Regions from separate parts of the Streptomyces sp. NPDC096105 genome, predicted to be linked through region 2. Evidence: riboswitches for the same ligand, from Rfam matches in the RefSeq annotation. Region 2 holds a riboswitch; each other region holds the start of a gene.

Region 1 (4,888 bases), on a different contig from region 2:
CGGCTACCTCGCCGAGCTGATCCACCGCAAGCGCGAGGCGCTGCCCGCCGAGCCCGTCCCCGGCGAGGACCTCATCTCGGGTCTGATCCGCGCCTCCGACCACGGGGAGCACCTCACCGAGAACGAGGCCGCCGCGATGGCGTTCATCCTTCTCTTCGCCGGCTTCGAGACCACCGTCAACCTCATCGGCAACGGCACCTACGCCCTGCTCACCCACCCCGGGCAGCGGGAGCGCCTGCAACGGGCGCTGGCCGAGGGGGACCGCGGGCTGCTGGAGACCGGGGTGGAGGAACTGCTGCGCTACGACGGGCCGGTGGAGCTGGCGACGTGGCGGTTCGCCACCGAGCCGGTGGTCATCGGCGGGCAGCGTGTCGAGGCCGGCGACCCGGTCCTCGTCGTGCTGGCCGCGGCCGACCGGGACCCGGAGCGGTTCGCCGACCCGGACACCCTGGACCTGGGCCGCCGCGAAAACCAGCACCTGGGGTACGGGCACGGCATCCACTACTGCCTGGGCGCCCCCCTCGCGCGCCTGGAGGGGCAGACCGCGCTGGCCACCCTGCTGACCCGGCTGCCGGACCTCAGGCTCGCCGTGGAGCCGGCCGAGCTGCGGTGGCGCGGCGGCCTCATCATGCGGGGACTCCGCACGCTTCCGGTGGAATTCTCTCCTCCGCGTCCAGGACGGGCCTGACGAGGAGGCTGACCTTCCTGTCCGGTTCCTGCGGGTTACGCGCGGAAACCTGAGACGTGCTCAACTCTGTGATCTCCATGTGATCTGCACGGCATGAACTTGTGACAAGTGATCGTCTGCCTATACGTTCACCCATCAAGTACGGCGCGCCGCAAGGTTTTGCTCACCGTGCCGGTCCTCGTCGCCGAGTGAAAGGCTTCCGCATGCTCTCCGGGAACGGCCGACACCGTCGCCCTCGCCAGGCTCCGGCTCTTCTCGTCGCGGCCGGGGTGACCGGCTCCGCCATCGCGATCCCTCTGCTCGGGGCGGGCAGTGCCAGTGCGGCGGACGGCGAGACCTGGGACCGGGTCGCGGAGTGCGAGAGCGGCGGATCCTGGAGCCAGAACACCGGCAACGGCTATTACGGCGGCCTTCAGTTGACCCAGGACGACTGGGAGGCCTACGGCGGCCTGGAGTTCGCGCCCAGCGCCGACCAGGCCAGCCGCAACCAGCAGATCACCGTCGCCGAGAGGCTCCTCGCCGACCAGGGGGTCGGCAAGTGGCGCGCCTGCGGCCTGCTCACGGGCCTGAACCAGGACGCGGCGTCCCCGGACGTCGACCCGGGCGTGGCCGACGACGCGACCCCGGACGACTCCCGGACCGCCGGCACCACCACTCCGTCCGGTTCGCCGGAACCGGGTGATGCGTCCGCTTCTCCCTCTCCGTCCGCCACGCCCGGTTCGTCCGGCGGGGAGGAGGGTGACGCGAACGACAAGGCCTCCCCGTCCGCCCCCGCCGCCTCCGAGCGTGACGAGTCGGACAAGTCGGGGCAGAGCACCGGTTCTTCGGAGGTCACCGAGTCCGAGTCCGCCGGCCCGGGCCGCCACCGCGGCCCCAGCGCCCAGGAGGACGAGCGCGCCGACGCCGCGGCCTCGTCGGCCGGCCGGCACGCCTCGCGCTCCGCCGGCACGCCGGCCGGGGCCGCCGACGACCGTTACACCGTGCGGGCCGGGGACAGTCTGGTGTCCATCGCCGACTCCCTTGCCCTCACCGGCGGATGGACGGCGCTCTACGTCGAGAACCAGCAGGTCATCGGCGACGACCCGAACCTGATCCTGCCAGGTCAGCGGCTTCTCGTGGACGCGGAGACCGGCGAGTAGCGGGCGCGGGCGGCGTTCGAAGGCGCCTCCGCGCGGCGGCAGTTGACGGAGTGATTCGGGCTGAATGTCCGTAATAAGGGCTGTGAGAGATAGGTCTCAGAAGACCTGATCATCTTTGAAATTCCGTCGGGCCCGTGCTTACGGTCGTGACCGCTCGCCATCGCGGGCCCCGGCTGCCGCCACGCCGAATCCTGCCAGTGGCAGCACGGGAACAGTCGTCGCGTCATGCGCCGTAGGCAGGAGCGGGGGACCCAGGTAGGCGCCGGACCCGGACGGTTCACGTCCGGTACGGCTCGGGGTGAAGCCGCGTCCCGGGAGGGACGTGGCCGGGCAACTCAACCGGCCCGAACCCGACAGCTCACCTCGTAGGCGTCGGTGAGGGGATCCATCCATGCTGTTTTCCGGCAAGGGCAAGCACCGTCGTCCGTCCAAGGCCACTCGCGCCATCGCCATCGCCGGTGTCACCGGCGCCGCCGTCGCCGGTCCGCTGATGGCGGCCGGCAACGCCTCCGCCGCCACCGCGTCCGAGTGGGACGCCGTCGCCCAGTGCGAGTCCGGCGGCAACTGGTCCATCAACACCGGCAACGGCTACTACGGCGGTCTGCAGTTCTCCGCCTCCACCTGGGCCGGGTACGGCGGCACCAAGTACGCGGCCACCGCCGACCAGGCCACCAAGGCCCAGCAGATCGAGATCGCCGAGAAGGTCCTCGCGGGCCAGGGCAAGGGCGCCTGGCCGGTCTGCGGCACCGGCCTGTCCAACGCCGCCTACAACGGCTCCTCCGCCGAGGGCTCCTCCCAGGAGTCCGGCGCCGCGGAGTCCCGCGAGAGCGAGCAGAAGGCCTCCCGCTCCGCCGAGCGCCCGGCCGCCCCGGCCGAGCAGAAGGCCGAGCAGAAGAGCGAGAAGAAGACCGTCACCACCCCGACCGGCGAGAAGGTCGAGAAGGGCGACGGCGAGTACAAGGTCGTCAAGGGCGACACCCTCAGCTCGATCGCCGCGGAGCACGACGTCAAGGGCGGCTGGGCGAAGCTGTTCGAGCTGAACGACGACATCGTCGACGACGCCGACCTCATCTACCCGGGCCAGCAGCTGCACCTGAAGTAAGGCCGGCCGCACGGTCCCTCCCCCCGTCCCCACGGGCCACCCGCCCCGGTGCGTTTCTTCCCCGTACGCACCGGGGCGGGGTCATGTCCGGACGCTTTCCGGTCACGGTTTCCCGAACCTGCTTTGTTCCGTTCGGAAACAATTTACTCTCGGTTCTGTCCATGAGGCGGGCGGCCGGATGGCCGATCGCCCGGAGCCGGTTAGGCTCGGACTCGCAGGGCCCCCGCGGCCCCGCTCACCCGCGTCACATCCCAAGAAGGAGATGCTCGTGCCGTCCATCGACGTCGTCGTAGCCCGGGAAATCCTGGACTCCCGAGGCAACCCCACGGTCGAGGTCGAGGTCGGCCTCGACGACGGCAGCACGGGTCGTGCCGCCGTCCCGTCCGGCGCCTCCACCGGCGCCTTCGAGGCCGTCGAACTCCGTGACGGCGACGCCGGCCGTTACCTCGGCAAGGGCGTCGAGAAGGCCGTACTGGCCGTCATCGAGCAGATCGGCCCGGAGCTCGTCGGCTACGACGCCACCGAGCAGCGCCTGATCGACCAGGCGATGTTCGACCTGGACGCCACCGACAACAAGGGCTCGCTCGGCGCCAACGCCATCCTCGGCGTCTCGCTCGCCGTCGCGCACGCCGCCTCCGAGGCCAGCGACCTGCCGCTGTTCCGCTACCTGGGCGGCCCGAACGCGCACCTGCTGCCGGTGCCGATGATGAACATCCTGAACGGCGGCTCGCACGCCGACTCCAACGTGGACATCCAGGAGTTCATGATCGCCCCGATCGGCGCGGAGTCCTTCTCCGAGGCGCTGCGCTGGGGCGCCGAGGTCTACCACACCCTCAAGAAGGTGCTGAAGGGCAAGGGCCTGGCCACCGGCCTCGGCGACGAGGGCGGCTTCGCCCCGAACCTCGGCTCCAACCGCGAGGCCCTCGACCTCATCCTCGAGGCCATCCAGGAAGCCGGCTACACCCCCGGCGAGCAGATCGCCCTGGCCCTGGACGTGGCCGCCTCCGAGTTCTACAAGGACGGCGTCTACAGCTTCGAGGGCAAGGAGCGCTCGGCCGCCGAGATGACCGAGTACTACGCGGAGCTCGTCGACGCGTACCCGCTCGTGTCCATCGAGGATCCGCTGTTCGAGGACGACTGGGAGGGCTGGAAGACCATCACCGCCAAGCTCGGCGACAAGGTCCAGCTCGTCGGTGACGACCTGTTCGTCACCAACCCGGAGCGCCTGGCCCGCGGCATCGAGGAGGGCGCCGCCAACGCCCTGCTGGTGAAGGTCAACCAGATCGGCTCGCTCACCGAGACCCTGGACGCCGTCGAGCTGGCCCAGCGCAACGGCTTCAAGTGCATGATGTCCCACCGCTCCGGCGAGACCGAGGACGTCACCATCGCCGACCTCGCCGTCGCCACCAACTGCGGCCAGATCAAGACCGGCGCCCCGGCCCGCTCCGAGCGCGTCGCCAAGTACAACCAGCTGCTGCGCATCGAGGAGATCCTCGACGACGCCGCGGTGTACGCCGGCCGCAGCGCGTTCCCCCGCTTCAAGGGCTGACCCCGCCCTCCGCAGGAGGCGTCGTACGTACGTCCCCGTACCCGGTCCCGTACCGTGTGCGGGGACGTACGCGCGTAGGAGACCGAACGAGAGGCGGGAACATGGCGGTCAAGGACCGGGACCGTTTCTCCACCGCGACCAGGATCCGGCTGATCGGTGAGCAGACCGCGGCCCGGGTCTACCGCTCGCAGACCAAGCGGCAGGCCCGCCGCTCCCGGCTGACCGGCCGCGCGGCCCTGCTCGTCCTGGTCGTCTGCTCCCTGGTCGTGGCCCTCGCCTACCCGATGCGGCAGTACGTCTCCCAGCGCGCGGAGATCGCCGACCTGCAGAAGGAGCAGGACGAGACCCGCCGGCGGGTCGAACGGCTGCGCGACCTCAAGGCCCGCTGGCAGGACGACGCCTACGCCGAG
Region 2 (4,888 bases):
CCCTGGAGGAGATCCGGCGGATCGCCCGCCGGCTGCGCCCCGGCGTGCTGGACGAGCTGGGCCTGGCCAGTGCCCTCAAGGCGCTCGCCACCGAGTTCGGCGGTCCTGGGCTGAGCGTCCAGCACTGCCTCGACCCCGACCTGCCCGAGCTGGACCGCGAGTCGGAGCTGGTGCTCTACCGGGTCGCGCAGGAGGGCCTCACCAACGTCGCCCGGCACGCGGGGGCCCGCCGCGCCGAGCTGGCCCTGCGGAGCACCCCCGGCGGGGTCGAGCTGCGGGTCCGCGACGACGGCATCGGCATCGGCGGCGCGGACGAGGGCGCCGGCATCCGCGGCATGCGGGAGCGGGCGCTGCTCGTGGGCGCCGAGCTGACCGTGGAGCCCCGTGCCGCCGGTGGTACGGAGCTGCGGCTCGCCGTGCCCGTTCCCGCGCGTTTCCCCGCGCACGTCCTCGTCCCCGTACGGCCCGTGCGGACGTCCGCCTCCTCGACCGCTCCCGCCGTCGTGCGCCGGTCCGCGCCCGCGCACGCCCCGCCCCCGTGACCGACGTCCCCCGACCGGAAACGCTGAACCATGACCGACCCGTCCCCCGCCCGCATCCTCCTCGCCGACGACCACGCCCTGGTCCGCCGGGGGGTCCGACTCATCCTGGACGGCGAACCGGATCTGACCGTGGTGGCGGAGGCCGCCGACGGCGCCGAAGCCCTCGAACTGGCCCGGGAGCACCGCCCCGACCTGGCCATCCTCGACATCGCCATGCCGCGCCTGACCGGTCTGCAGGCGGCCCGTGAGCTCTCCCGCACCCTGCCGGGGACCCGGATCCTCGTGCTGACCATGTACGACAACGAGCAGTTCTTCTTCGAGGCGCTGGCCGCCGGCGCCTCGGGCTACGTCCTGAAGTCGGTCGCCGACCGCGATCTCGTCGAGGCCTGCCACGCCACCATGCGGGGCGAGCCCTTCCTCTACCCGGGGGCGGTCAACGCCCTCATCCACAACTACCTCGACCTCGCGCGGGAGGGCCGGACGCTGCCCGCGAAGGCCATCACCGACCGGGAGGAGCAGATTCTCAAGCTGGTCGCCGAGGGCCACACCTCCCAGCAGATCGCGGACCTGCTGGTGATCAGCCCCAAGACGGTGGAGCGGCACCGTGCCAATCTGCTCGCCAAACTGGGCCTCAAGGACCGGCTGGAGCTCACCCGCTACGCCATCCGGGTCGGCCTGATCGAGCCCTGACACCGGTCCCGGCGGCCGGGGCACGGTCCGCTCCCCGCCGCACGGGTTGCCAGACTGGACGCGGACCGCGCAGCGGTCCCGCCGTCAACCCGCACCCGGAGAGCCCGCCGATGCCGCACCCGTACGTCCTGCTGTCCGCCGCCGTCTCCCTCGACGGCTACCTGGACGACACCGGCCCGGAGCGGCTGCTGCTGTCGAGCCCGGCCGACTTCGACCGGGTCGACGAGGTACGGGCCTCCGTGGACGCCGTCCTGGTCGGCGCCGGCACCCTGCGCGCCGACAACCCCCGTCTGCTGGTCAACTCGCCCGAGCGCCGCGCCGCCCGGGTCGCGGACGGCAGGCCGGAGTACCCGCTGAAGGTCACGGTGAGCGGCTCCGGCGACCTGGACCCGGCGGCGCGGTTCTGGTACACCGGCGGCGAGAAGGTCCTCTACACCACCGACGAGGGCGCCGGACGGGCCCGCGCCCTCGGTCTCGCCGCCGACGTCGTCCCGCTCGGCGACGGCCTGGACTGGCGGCGGCTGCTGGAGCACCTGCACGACGAGCGCGGGGTGCGGCGCCTGATGGTCGAGGGCGGCGGGCGGATCCACACCCAGCTGATGACCCAGGGCCTCGCCGACGAACTGCAGCTCGTCCTCGCCCCGCTGTTCGTCGGCGACCCGGACGCCCCCCGGCTGTTCGGCCCCGGCTCCTACCAGGGCGGCCGGCTGCGGCTGGTCGAGACTCGGCCCGTCGGCGACGTCGTCCTGATGCGCTACGAGCCCACCGCGCCCGGCACCGGCGCGCTGCCCTCCGCGGCCGACCACCACTGGCTCGCCCTCGCCTGCGAGCTGGCCGCGCTGTGCCCGCCCTCCGGGACCGCGTTCAGCGTCGGCGCGGTCGTGGTCGCCGCCGACGGCACCGAGTTGGCGCGGGGGTACTCCCGTGAGGGCGGCGACCCCGTGGTGCACGCGGAGGAGGCCGCGCTCGCCAGGACCGACCCCACCGACCCGCGGCTGGCCGGCGCCACCGTCTACTCCAGCCTGGAGCCGTGCGCCCGTCGCGCGTCCCGGCCGGCGCCCTGCGCGCGGCTGATCCTGGACGCGGGGGTGCGCCGGGTGGTCACGGCCTGGCGGGAGCCGGACACCTTCGTGGCGGACGCCGACGGCAGCGCGGTGCTGGCGGACGGGGGCGCCACGGTGCTGGTCCTGCCGGAGCACGAGCGGCGTGCGAAGGCGCCGAACGCGCATCTGCCGGCCGGCTGATCGCGCCGCCGGGGAAGGGATGTGCGTCGGGCCCCGCGGATGCCGTACACTGGTGATTACCGACGCGGGGTGGAGCAGCTCGGTAGCTCGCTGGGCTCATAACCCAGAGGTCGCAGGTTCAAATCCTGTCCCCGCTACTGAAGGCCGAGGGCCGGAATCCGAAAGGGTTCCGGCCCTCGGTGTTTTCTGTATACCGGCGCCTTGTGCCGGCACCTTTCTCCCCGCCTCTCACGCAGCGTGAGCGAAGTGCTTCGCAGCGCATAACAACTGACATACCGTCAGGTTCGACCGGTCGTCCGACGCGCGGTCAACTCGCCCGTTTTCGCCCGGTCATGGCGCTTAAGTCCGCACGGAAATCGTGAACGATCAAGAGGAATGGCTTGGAATCCGGCCCCCGCGTCTATTAACGTTCGATAACGCAGCGCGGTCGTCCCAGCCGTCACAGAAGGCGGCTCCGTGCGCACGCGCCGAATCCCGCGAGGGAACCGGGGAACCACCACCATGGGGTGAATCGGGCGGATACCGCCGTGAGAACACGGCTCGTATACGCGCGTAGGAGACCTTCCTGCTCCGAACCCGTCAGCTAACCCGGTAGGCGAAGAAGGAAGGAAAGGAGCGCGCCCACGTGGCGTCCAACCCGCCTGCCCCCGAGGCCCCGTTCCACCCGAGCGACACCTTCGCCTACGGCGCCGACGAGGGCCCGTTCGAGGAGTGGAACCCCACCGCGGAGTCCGTACGGCCCGTGCGCGGGCGGCACCGCGTCGCCAAGCAGCGCGGAGGCGGACTCGCCCGCAGCTCCACCGTCCTGGGCGTCGGCGTCATAGCCGCCGTCGGCGCCGGCGGCATGGCCAGCGCCCAGACCGGCAAGCCGCCCGTCTCCATCTCCATGCCCGACCTGCCCAACGTGGGTTCCCTCCTCTCCGAGGAGGAAACGCCCAAGGGCACGAGCACCCCCCTCAGCGACATCGGCATGACCACCGCCGACGCCGAGGAGGGCGCCTCCGGCGCCGGAGAGGCGCTGCGCGCCCGCATCATGGCCCAGGTCGAGCAGCAGCAGGGGCAGGCGCAGAGCAAGGCCCAGGCCGCCGCCCTCGCCGCCGCCGAGAAGGAGGCCGCCGAGGCCGCCGCCAAGGCGGAGAAGGAGGCCAAGGAGAAGGCCGAGGCCGCGAAGAAGAGGGCGGAGGAGGAGGCCGCGAAGAAGGCCGAGGCCGAACGCCTCGCCGAGCTGGCCAAGCAGTACACCCTGCCGACCTCCTCGTACACCCTCACCTCGACGTTCGGTCAGGCCGGCGTCTACTGGTCCTCCGGCTACCACACGGGCCTCGACTTCGCCGCCCCCACCGGCACGCTGATCAAGGCGGTCCACACCGGCACGATCACCGCCGCCGGCTGGGACGGCTCGTACGGCTACAAGACCGTGCTCACCCTCGACGACGGCACCGAGATCTGGTACGCCCACCAGTCGTCGATCAACGTCAGCGTCGGCCAGAAGGTCACCACCGGCGACGTGATCGGCCGCGTCGGCGCGACCGGCAACGTCACCGGCGCCCACCTTCACTTCGAGGTCCACCCCGCCGGCTCCTCCGGCGGCGTCGACCCGGCCGCCTGGCTGGCCGGCAAGGGCCTCAGCGTCTGAACCACCCGGCGGCCGCGTCCCGGCCGCCGACGCCGCGAACGCCGGCAGCCCCGACGACGCCCCCCCCGACGTCAGGGCTGCCGGTCCCGCATGTCCGGGGCTCCTCAGCGGCGGTGGGGGTGCTCCCCGTACGCCGGATACGGATGACCGTGGGGCGGCTGCCCGTACGCCTGCCACGGCGCGGGGACGGGCCCGTACGCCCACGCCGCGCCGTACGGCACCGGGGGCGCCGTGAGACGGGCCGCGTGCTCCAGTGCCGGACGGGCCGCCGCGCGCCGGTGCCACAGCTCCAGCAGCAGCTCCCGCTCCCGGCTCACGAAGTCCGGTCCCGCCTTCCCCGCGCGGCCCCGGTGCCGCAGGAACGCCAGCGAGGTCGCGTACGCCTCGTACTGGGCGACCGCGCGCGCCGCGGGCCTGCCCCCGTGCTCACGCGCGAACTTCCGGGCGAGGCGCCGGGCCCGCATCGAGCCCAGCGCGAACGGCTCCGCGGGACGCAGCCAGCCGGCGGCCACGTACGCGGGCAGCTCCGTGCGCACGGTCCGCAGCTCCCGCTGCCGCGTCCACACCACCAGCCAGGTCAGCAGCCCGAACGCGGGCACCATGAACGCCCCGTACACCGCGAGGAAGCCGAACTGGCCGAGCATGACGGAGCCGTTCCACAGGGCGTGCATGCCCATCGCGAGGAGCAGCCCGGCGACCGGGAAGAGCACGCGCCGCACCCGCTGCCGGTCGGCGGACAGCGCGGCCGCGCCGAAGCCGATGCCGGTGAGCACGGT
Region 3 (4,888 bases), on a different contig from region 2:
CGAACGTGGAGGCGTCCGGGCGGTCGAAGCTCACCTCGGTGAAGCCGACGTCCACGACGGCCGAGCCGCCGCTCGACGGGGTGAGCGTGAACTTCAGCGGCAGGCCCGTCTCGTGGTCCACGGCGATGCTGACGGCGCCGACGGTGGAGCCGGACTGCTTGGGCTCGACCACCAGTCGGTAGGCGGCCCGGCCGGCCACCTGGGCGGTGCCGTCGACCTTCACGGACGTGGTGTCGTCGACCGCCTTCAGCGCCTCCTCCGCGAAGTCCTGCGGGGTGGCCGGGGGCCGCTGTTCGCGCCGCTCGGACGCGTCCGGCCCGTCGACGGTGGCGTGGTAGACCTCGTTGGACGCGCTGTCGTAGCCCCAGACGTCCTTGCCGTTGTGGATGAGGCTGTACTCGGCCGCGTTCTCCAGCAGTGACAGCTTCTGGCGGTCCGGCCCGTCGGCGGCGACGCGCAGGGTGTGCGTGCCGGACGCCAGCTCGGTGAGCCGGCCGGACGGGTCGGCGGACGAACCACCCTCGCCGTCCCCGCCCAGCGCCCCGGACGCGAGGCTGCTCTCCAGGCCGCCGAGGTTCGGCAGCCCGAGGTCGGTGGTGATCCTCACGGTGCCGGACAGCCGCTCCACGTCCGACTGCGCGATCTTCTCGATGAGCTGTGCGGCGGTGATGTCCGGCAGGTCGGGGTCGCCGGAGTCGGCGAGCGCCGGGACGAGTCCGATCGTCGCGGCCGCCACGCCCATCACCGTGACGGGGACGACGTACCGCGCTGCCCTGCGGCGGCCGGCGCGCGGCTCCTCGACCTCCCCGGCAGTCGTCGTGTCGTCGGATGCGTGCGGTGCCATGTGTGCCCTCCGTCGTCGGCGGCGGCTTCCGTCCCGTGTCCTCGCACCAGTTCGGCCCGAGCCGCCATTCTCACCCGAACCGGTGAGAAGTGGTGTTGTCCGTCGTGGTCCATCTGACCGCATTCGCGGGGCGGATACGTCAGACCGCGGGCTCAACTGCGCGTACTGCTGCGGTATGACACGGCACGGCGCCGCCTCACCCGCCCCGTAGGGGTCGTCCGGGTCCGGGAGGCGTACGGGGGACGGCCGGGCGGGTCAGCCGGCCCGGTGCACCACGGCGTCGCACATCTCGACGAGCGCCGTCTTGGCGGGGCCGTCGGGCAGCGGGGCGAGCGCGGCGCGCGCCTCCTCGGCGTAGCGCACGGTGTCCCGGCGGGCCTGGCCCAGCGCGGGATGGGCGCGCAGCAGCCGCAGCGCCTCGGCGTGCCGGGCGTCGTCGGTGAGGTCGGAGTCGAGCAGCTCGCACAGGGCGACGTCCTCGGCGAGGCCCAGCCGGGCCGCCCGCTCGCGCAGCCGCAGCACGGGCAGGGTGGCGATGCCCTCGCGCAGGTCGGTGCCGGGGGTCTTGCCGGACTCGTGGGAGTCGGAGGCGATGTCCAGGACGTCGTCGGCGAGCTGGAAGGCGACGCCGAGCCGCTCGCCGTACTGGGTGAGGATGTCCACCACCGTCTCGTCGGCGCCGGACATCATCCCGCCGAACCGGCAGGAGACGGCGACCAGGGAGCCGGTCTTGCCGCCGAGCACGTCCAGGTAGTGGTCGACCGGGTCGCGGCCGTCCTGCGGGCCCGCGGTCTCCAGGATCTGGCCGGTGACCAGCCGCTCGAACGCCTCGGCCTGGACCCGCACCGCCTCCGGGCCGAGGTCGGCCAGGATGTGGGAGGCGCGGGCGAAGAGGAAGTCGCCGGTGAGCACGGCGACCGAGTTGCCCCAGCGGGCGTTCGCGCTCGCGACCCCGCGCCGCACCTCGGCCTCGTCCATCACGTCGTCGTGGTACAGCGTGGCCAGGTGGGTGAGCTCCACCACGACGGCCGACGGCACGATGCCGGGCGCGTAGGGGTCGCCGAACCGGGCGGAGAGCATCACGAGCAGCGGACGGAACCGCTTGCCGCCGGCCCGCACCAGGTGCTGGGCGGCCTCCGTGATGAAGGGCACCTCGCTCTTGGTGGCTTCGAGCAGCCCTTCCTCGACAGCCGTCAATCCGGCCTGGACATCGGCTTCCAGAGCCTGGTCCCGCACGCTCAGCCCGAACGGCCCGACGACGGTCACGAGGGGTCTCCTGTCTGCTGGTGTCTGCTGGCGGTTACACGGTTTGTCGATAGGTCGCTGTCACCACTCGAGTCAGCGTATCCGGTCATGTTTCGATCACCGCCAGGGCCCGGGGTCACAAGCAAGGCGATACGGGAGCAGAAGCGGAGTGTTTTTGATCGGGCGATGACAACGGACATACCTCGACTTCCCGGACGCGGTGGCCCGTGAACCATCCTGCCCCACCCGAGAGTCCGATTTACCGCGATCGCTCCGTTAATTCCCCTTGGCCGCACATGTGCTCACGGTCGCCGCCCCGTGAAGTGAGTCACGCGCACGCCGGCCGCCCGGTCACCCTCGCACACGCCCGTCATCCCGCTCCACGCAACGGACTTGACTCTGACCGGCCACAAAGGATCAAGCACCCGAAATCGCCCATCTCAAGATCAAACGGGGCTTTGTGTGATCGTCGCACTTGTTTCCGGCATGTGCTCTCGCATACGTTCCGGGCCTGCCGGGTGGACGCCTAGTCCTGCCGCCACCCGCATCACACCCGACGACGAACTCACGCACGGCAGGAGCGGGGGACCCAGGTAAGCCGCCGTACCGGACACCGCGCCGGGACGGCTCGGGGTGAAGCCATGCCCGCAGGGGCACGGCCGGGCACTCTCCCGCCCGAACCCGACAGCTCACCTCGCAGGCGTAGGAGAGGAACCCAGACATGCCCGCTTCCGCTTCGTACCGCCGCCTCGTCCGCTCCCTCGCCGTCGCCGGCACCGGCGTCGCCGTGGTCGCGATGCCGCTGTTCGGCGCCACCAGCGCCGCGGCCGCCCCCACGGCCCAGGCCGCCACCTCCACGACCGCGTACCCGGACAACCTCGACGGCTGGATCCGCGAGGCGATGGACGTCATGGCGCAGAACGGCATCCCCGGCTCCTACGACTCCATCCACCGCAACATCATGCGGGAGTCGTCCGGCAACCCGGCCGCCATCAACCTGTGGGACTCCAACGCCGCGAAGGGCACCCCGTCGAAGGGCCTGCTCCAGGTCATCGACCCGACCTTCCAGGCGTACCACGTGCCCGGCACCGCCTTCGACCCGTTCGACCCGGTCGCCAACATCGCCGCGGCCTGCAACTACGCCGCCGACCGCTACGGCTCGATCGACAACGTCTTCGGCGCGTACTGAGCCGACCTCTGACGGGCCACTCCGGCCGTCCGCCCGAACAGCCGCTCGAGGACGACGGCCACGCCGTCGTCCTCGTTCGACAGGGTGACCTCGTCGGCCACCGCCTTCAGCTCGGGGTGCGCGTTGGCCATGGCGACGCCGTGGCCCGCCCACCGGAACATGGGGACGTCGTTCGGCATGTCCCCGAAGGCGACCGTGTCCTCGGGGCGCAGCCCCAGGTGCTCGGCGGCCAGCGCCAGCCCGGTCGCCTTGGTGACCCCGCACGGCTGGAGCTCCACCGTGCCCGGCCCCGACATCGTGACCGTGGCCAGCGAACCGACCACGGACCGGGCCGCCGCCGCCAGCGCGTCGTCCGACAGCTCCGGGTGGCGCAGCAGCACCTTGCTGATCGGCCGCGCCCACAGGTCGTCGCGCCGCTCCACCCGCACCGACGGGAGCGTCGGGTGCGGCATCCGGTAGCCCGGCTCGATCAGCGTCAGCCCGTCGGCCCCGTCCTGGTCGACCGCGGCGTACACCTCCCCCACCTCGGCCTCGATCTTGCCGAGCGCGGTCTCCGCCAGCTCCCGGTCCAGCCGGACCGACCACAGCATCCGGTGCGTGGCGGCGTCGTAGACCTGCGCGCCCTGTCCGCACACCGCGAGCCCCGTGCAGCCGAGGTCGTCGAGCAGCGACCGCACTCTGGGGGCCGGGCGCCCCGTCACCACGAGGTGCCGGGCGCCGGCCCGCTCCGCCCGCGCGAGGGCGGCGAGGGAGCGGTCGGAGAGGGTGTCGTCACCGCGCAGCAGCGTCCCGTCCAGGTCGGTGGCGATGAGAAAACAATCGGTGGGTGCGGCCATGATCAGAGAATACGGACAGGAGGACCGTCCGATTCGCCGCGCCCGTATGCCCTCGCATTGGGTGCGTTTTGCCTTCTTACACCGCCGGATCGCGACCGGTTGGGACCTCTTTCCCGTTTTGACCGGAACAGGGTGCGCTCCGGCGGACCCGGGCCCGGGAAGTCGTCCGTGTACAAGAGCTCACCGGGGCGCGACCCCGTAACGTGTGGCACGGCCACGGACACGTGGCGCACCCGCGCACACGAAAGCGAGGCAGCACCCGATGCCCCCCTTCGATGTCCCCGAGGGCGATCCCTTCGGCCCGCACAACCTGCCGTACGGCGTCTTCTCGCTCCCCGGTTCGCCGGAGCGCACCGTGGGCGTCCGGCTGGGCGACCACGTCCTCGACGCCGGCGCGGCGGCACACGCCCTGGGCTCCCCCTACGCCTCCCTGCTCGCCCGCCCCACCCTCAACCCCCTGCTGGCGGCGGGCCGTACGGCCTGGTCGGACGTGCGGCGCGCGCTCACCGCGTGGGTGACGGTCCCGGCGCACCGGGAGACCGTCGAGCGGTTCTTCCACCCGCTGTCCGAGGTCACCCTGCACCTGCCCTTCGAGGTCGCGGACTACGTCGACTTCTACGCCTCGGAGAACCACGCCCGGAACGTCGGGCAGATCTTCCGCCCCGACGCGGCCGACTCCCTGACCCCCAACTGGAAGCACCTGCCGATCGGTTACCACGGCCGCTCCGGCACCGTCGTGGTGTCCGGCACCGACGTCGTACGCCCCTCCGGGCA
Region 4 (4,888 bases), on a different contig from region 2:
GGTGCCGCCGTCGCGCAGCACCACGTCGGCCTCCCAGTGGGCGGGGTACTCGTGGCGGTCCGACGAGGTCTGCATGGGCCCCAGAGTACGGCTCGCGTCCGGTAGCGGCGCGAGGCAGTCTGTGGTGGACGGCTGCCGGGCCGAGGCCGCGGCCCGGCGGCCGCCGGAGCCGTCCCGGACGCCGCTCCGGGCTCGCGTCCACGGTATGGAAGAATGGTCTAGACAACCCTGAACAGCGAAGGGCAGCAACACATGGCTGAGCGCCGCGTCAACGTCGGCTGGGCCGAGGGTCTCCACGCCCGCCCCGCCTCCATCTTCGTCCGGGCCGCCACGGCCGCAGGCGTCCCGGTGACGATCGCCAAGGCCGGGGGCACCCCTGTCAACGCGGCCTCGATGCTGGCTGTCCTGGGCCTGGGCGCCCAGGGCGGTGAGGAGATCGTCCTCGCCTCCGACGCCGAGGGTGCGGACGCCGCCCTGGACCGTCTGGCGAAGCTGGTCGCCGAGGGCCTCGAGGAACTCCCCGAGACCGTCTGAATCCGTATTTCCGCACGCGACGGCCGTGCGACCCGGAAAGGCCCGTCCGGACCCCGGACGGGCCTTTCCTTTTCCTCTTTCCATTTCCGGGCAGCCGAAAAATCCCCCGCCCTTCGCACCCTCTTTTTGTACGGGGCCCGTGTTAAGGGCGCAGGCTCGGCATGTGTACGGGATGTTGCGCGTTCCTCACACGGTCCGTGCGGACGGACCGCTCGGCGCCGGAGCCGAACCGGAGCCGGTGGCCGGCGTTCGCCTGCTCGGCGTGCACCCCCGCGAGGGTCCGCGCCCGCTCGCCGTCGCCGCGGGCCACGGCGTCCACGATCGCGCCGTGCTCCGCCCAGTACGCCACCGGGTCGGCCGGCCCGTCGACCGCGTACATCCAGGCGATCTTGTGCCTGAGCTGGGTCAGCATCGACGTCAGCGCCGGGCTGCCGGAAGCCTGGGCGAGCGTCTCGTGGAACCAGCCGCCCAGTGAGCGCAGATCGTCGCTGCTGCCCTGACGTACGCGTTCCTGCCCCAGCCTGACCAGGCCCCGCAGCACCTTCAGATGCGCGTCGGTGCGCCGCTGGGCCGCCCGCAAGGCGCCGAGGGGCTCCAGGAGCCGGCGCATCTCCAGCAGGTCGGCGGCCTCCTGCTCGGTGGGCTCCGCCACGCACGCGCCCGCGTGCCGCCGGGTCACCACGAAGCCCTCGGCCTCCAGCGTGCGCAGGGCCTCGCGGACGGGGACGCGGGAGACCCCGTAGCGGCGGGCGAGCAGTTCCTCGGTGAGCCGGCTCCCGCGCCCGTGGACACCGGCGACGATGTCGTCCCGGATCGCCGTGCACACCGAGTGCGCGGGAATACGCATGACCGACCTCCGGATCAATTCCCGTGGAACGTCGACGATTGACGTCCGTTCGTGACTCTATTGCAATCGGCGGCGATTTCCGACGGCGGACCGGAATTCCTCCATGATTTTCGGACGGAGGGCGCCGGGACGGATGTGCCCCGGAACGGCGAAAGCCCCGGCTCGCGGGGAGCCGGGGCCCGAGGGCGTGACGGGCGCGCCTCAGATGTTCACGCCGTGCGACCGGAGGTAGGCGGCCGGGTCGAGGTCGGAGCCGTACTCGGCGGACGTGCGGGCCTCGAAGTGGAGGTGGGCGCCGGTGACGTTGCCCGTGGCGCCGGAGAGACCGATCTGCTGGCCGGCGGCGACCTCCTGCCCCACCGACACGGCGATCGACGACAGGTGCGCGTACTGGGTGTACGTGCCGTCGTGCATCTTGATGACGACCTGGTTGCCGTACGCGCCGCCCCAGCCGGCCTCGACGACGGTGCCGACGCCCACGGACTGGACGGGCGTGCCGCTCGCGGCGTGGAAGTCGATCCCGGTGTGGCTGCCGGACGACCAGATGGCGCCGCCGCTCCGGTAGGCGGTCGAGACGTACGAGCCGGGGATCGGGGAGACGAAGGTGTTGAGCCGCTTGCGCTCGGCCTCGCGGGCGGCGCGCTCCTTCGCGGCGCGGGCCTTCTCCGCCTCCTCGGCCGCCCGCTCGCGCGCCGCCTCCTCGGCGGCCTTGCGCGCGGCCGCCTCGGCCGCCACGCGGGCGGCCTCGTGCTGGGCGGCGGCCTGGGCGTCGATGCGGTCGGCGATCACGTCACCCAGGGTGACGACGGGGGTGAGGCCGGTCCGTGCCGCGGCCGGTTCGGCGGCGAGCGCGGGGGCCGCGAGGGAGCCGACGACGCCGGTGCCCGCGAGGGCCGCGACGCCCGCGGCGCGGGCGGAACCGCGCTGGACGCGGCTGGGACGACGGTGCTTCCCGGTGGCGCGGGTGAACGCCATGTACAGGCTGGTCCTTTCCTTCCCTCTCGCCTACCGGGTTAGCTGACGGGTTCGGAGCAGGAAGGTCTCCTACGGACCCCCTCGCGACACGCGCGGGCGTCCGATTCACCCCAGGGATCTCATGTGGGTCCCCGGCTCCCCTGGCTCGCGCCGTACGGGGACTCGGCGATGGCTGTCCGGTGCCGCGGGTGCGGCGCACTGCCCGACGAACAGCCCGCACGAAGCTAAGCGGGACGTCGCGCGATCCCCAAACGATTCCCGGGTTTTGTAGCGCATACCACAGGGCAGACAGGCAACCTCCGCCCCAATTCGGGCATAAGGGAGCCCCGGTGGCGTCGCCGTCACCGGGGCCTTTCACGCGCGCGTGTGCGGCGGCTGCCCTACTCGGCCGTCACGACGGTGACTTCGCCGATCCCGAGCGCCTCCACGGGCGCCTTGATCTGCGCCGCGTCACCGACGAGCACGGTGACGAGACGGTCCACCGGGAAGGCGTTCACGACGGCTGCCGTGGCCTCCACGGTGCCGGTCGCGGCCAACTGCCGGTACAGGTCGGCCTGGTAGTGGTCCGGCAGGTGCTGCTCGACCTGGTCGGCCAGCGTGCTCGCGACGGCCGCGGCGGTCTCGTACTTGAGCGGCGCCACGCCCACCAGGTTCTGCACGGCGACGTCGCGCTCCTCGTCGGTGAGGCCCTCGGCGGCCAGCGTGCGCAGCACGGTCCACAGGTCGTCCAGTGCCGGACCGGTGTTGGGGGTGTCGACGGAGCCGCTGATGGCCAGCATCGACGCGCCCGTGCCGTCCGGGGCGGACCGCAGCACCTGGCCGAACGCCCGGACGCCGTAGGTGTATCCCTTCTCCTCGCGCAGGACGCGGTCCAGGCGCGAGGTGAGGGTGCCGCCGAGGCAGTACGTGCCGAGCACCTGCGCGGGCCACACCCGGTCGTGCCGGTCCGGGCCGACACGGCCGATCAGCAGCTGCGTCTGGACGGCGCCGGCCCGGTCCACGATGACCACGCGGCCGGTGTCGTCCGCGACCACCGGCGGCACCGGCCGCGGCTGGGCCTGCGAGCCCGTCCAGGCGCCCAGGGTGTCGGCGAGCAGCGCGTCCAGGTCGACGCCGGTGAGGTCGCCGACCACCACGGCGGTCGCCGTGGCCGGGCGGACGTGCTTCTCGTAGAAGCCGCGCACGGCCGCGGAGTCGATGCGCGCGACGGTCTCCTCGGTGCCCTGGCGCGGGCGCGACATGCGCGAACTCGCCGGGAACAGCTCCTTGGAGAGCTCCTTCCCGGCGCGGCGGGACGGGCTCGCCAGCTCGTGCGGGATCTCGTCGAGGCGGTTGCGGACCAGCCGCTCGATCTCGCTGTCGGCGAAGGCGGGCGCGCGCAGGGCGTCGGCGACCAGACCGAGCCCCTTGGCCAGCCGCGAGGCCGGCACCTCGAGGCTGAGGCGGACGCCGGGGTGGTCGGCGTGCGCGTCCAGGGTGGCGCCGCAGCGCTCCAGCTCGGCGGCGAACTCCTCGGCGGTGTGCTTGTCGGTGCCCTCGGAGAAGGCGCGCGCCATGATCGTGGCGACGCCGTCGAGGTCCTCCGGCTCCGCGTCCAGGGGGGCGTCGAGGACCACCTCGACGGCGACGACCTGCTGGCCGGGGCGGTGGCAGCGCAGCACGGTCAGGCCGTTGTCGAGGCCACCGCGCTCGGGGGCCGGGAAGGCCCAGGGCTTGGCCTCGCCCGCCTGCGGCCGGGGGTGGAACTCCATCGTGGCGAGCTCGGTCACTTCGCCGTCTCCTCGTTGTCGTCGGCGCCGGCTGCGGCTGCGGCTTCCTCGGTCTCGTCGGTGGCGTCCTCGGCCGCCGGGGCGACGGGCTCGTAGACGAGCACCGCGCGGTTGTCGGGCCGCAGGCGGGCCTTGGCGACCTCCTGCACCTCCTCGGCGGTCACCTCCAGGACGCGGCTCACGGCGGTCAGGGCGAGCTGCGGGTCGCCGAACAGCACGGCGTAGCGGCAGAGTTCGTCGGCGCGGCCGGCCACCGTGCCGAGCCGGTCGAGCCACTCGCGCTCCAGCTGGGCCTGGGCGCGCTCCATCTCCTCGGCGGTGGGGCCCTCCTCGGCGAAGCGGACGAGCTCCTCGTCGATGGCGGCCTCGATGACGGGCACCTCGACGTCGCCGGACGTCTTGACGTCCAGCCAGCCCAGGGACGGCGCCCCGGCCAGCCGCAGCAGGCCGAACCCGGCGGTCACGGCCGTACGGTCGCGCCGCACCAGGCGGTTGTAGAGCCGCGAGGACTCGCCGCCGCCGAGGACGGTGAGCGCCAGGTCGGCCGCGTCGCACGCGCGCGTGCCGTCCTCCGGGAGCCGGTAGGCGGCCATCAGCGCCCGCGCGGGGACCTCCTCCTCGACGACCTCGCGCAGCTCCTCGCCGATGACGTCGGGCAGCGCGCCGTCGCGCGGGGCGGGCTTGCCGTCGTGCGACGGGATGGAGCCGAAGTACTTCTCGATCCAGGCGAGCGTCTGCTCCGGGTCGATGTCGCCGACCACGG

What was found. A riboswitch is a leader RNA that binds a small molecule or an ion and turns the genes downstream of it on or off. The one in region 2 is predicted to bind cyclic di-AMP.
Region 1: linked by a shared signal. The riboswitch ahead of ACIQ8B_RS09640 (transglycosylase family protein) and the one ahead of ACIQ8B_RS02760 (M23 family metallopeptidase) in region 2 are both predicted to bind cyclic di-AMP.
Region 3: linked by a shared signal. The riboswitch ahead of ACIQ8B_RS20800 (transglycosylase SLT domain-containing protein) and the one ahead of ACIQ8B_RS02760 (M23 family metallopeptidase) in region 2 are both predicted to bind cyclic di-AMP.
Region 4: linked by a shared signal. The riboswitch ahead of ACIQ8B_RS26295 (M23 family metallopeptidase) and the one ahead of ACIQ8B_RS02760 (M23 family metallopeptidase) in region 2 are both predicted to bind cyclic di-AMP.

What each region holds. Positions count from the first base shown of each region.
Region 1 is NZ_JBIWGC010000004.1:386,883-391,770, forward strand. It holds gene ACIQ8B_RS09630 (cytochrome P450) at 1-688, shown strand, start outside; gene ACIQ8B_RS09635 (transglycosylase family protein) at 892-1,827, shown strand; cyclic di-AMP (ydaO/yuaA leader) riboswitch at 2,046-2,214, shown strand; gene ACIQ8B_RS09640 (transglycosylase family protein) at 2,219-2,929, shown strand; gene eno (phosphopyruvate hydratase) at 3,198-4,478, shown strand; gene ACIQ8B_RS09650 (septum formation initiator family protein) at 4,580-4,888, shown strand, end outside.
Region 2 is NZ_JBIWGC010000002.1:14,346-19,233, reverse strand. It holds gene ACIQ8B_RS02780 (HAMP domain-containing sensor histidine kinase) at 1-542, shown strand, start outside; gene ACIQ8B_RS02775 (response regulator) at 573-1,232, shown strand; gene ACIQ8B_RS02770 (dihydrofolate reductase family protein) at 1,343-2,476, shown strand; tRNA gene ACIQ8B_RS02765 (tRNA-Met) at 2,540-2,613, shown strand; cyclic di-AMP (ydaO/yuaA leader) riboswitch at 2,932-3,089, shown strand; gene ACIQ8B_RS02760 (M23 family metallopeptidase) at 3,102-4,112, shown strand; gene ACIQ8B_RS02755 (PrsW family intramembrane metalloprotease) at 4,217-4,888, opposite strand, start outside.
Region 3 is NZ_JBIWGC010000013.1:58,248-63,135, forward strand. It holds gene ACIQ8B_RS20790 (outer membrane lipoprotein carrier protein LolA) at 1-844, opposite strand, end outside; gene ACIQ8B_RS20795 (polyprenyl synthetase family protein) at 1,100-2,110, opposite strand; cyclic di-AMP (ydaO/yuaA leader) riboswitch at 2,637-2,805, shown strand; gene ACIQ8B_RS20800 (transglycosylase SLT domain-containing protein) at 2,811-3,278, shown strand; gene ACIQ8B_RS20805 (HAD family hydrolase) at 3,242-4,114, opposite strand; gene fahA (fumarylacetoacetase) at 4,377-4,888, shown strand, end outside.
Region 4 is NZ_JBIWGC010000020.1:96,493-101,380, reverse strand. It holds gene ACIQ8B_RS26310 (GNAT family N-acetyltransferase) at 1-75, opposite strand, end outside; gene ACIQ8B_RS26305 (HPr family phosphocarrier protein) at 253-534, shown strand; gene ACIQ8B_RS26300 (GntR family transcriptional regulator) at 677-1,381, opposite strand; gene ACIQ8B_RS26295 (M23 family metallopeptidase) at 1,583-2,356, opposite strand; cyclic di-AMP (ydaO/yuaA leader) riboswitch at 2,369-2,534, opposite strand; gene ACIQ8B_RS26290 (M16 family metallopeptidase) at 2,737-4,125, opposite strand; gene ACIQ8B_RS26285 (M16 family metallopeptidase) at 4,122-4,888, opposite strand, start outside.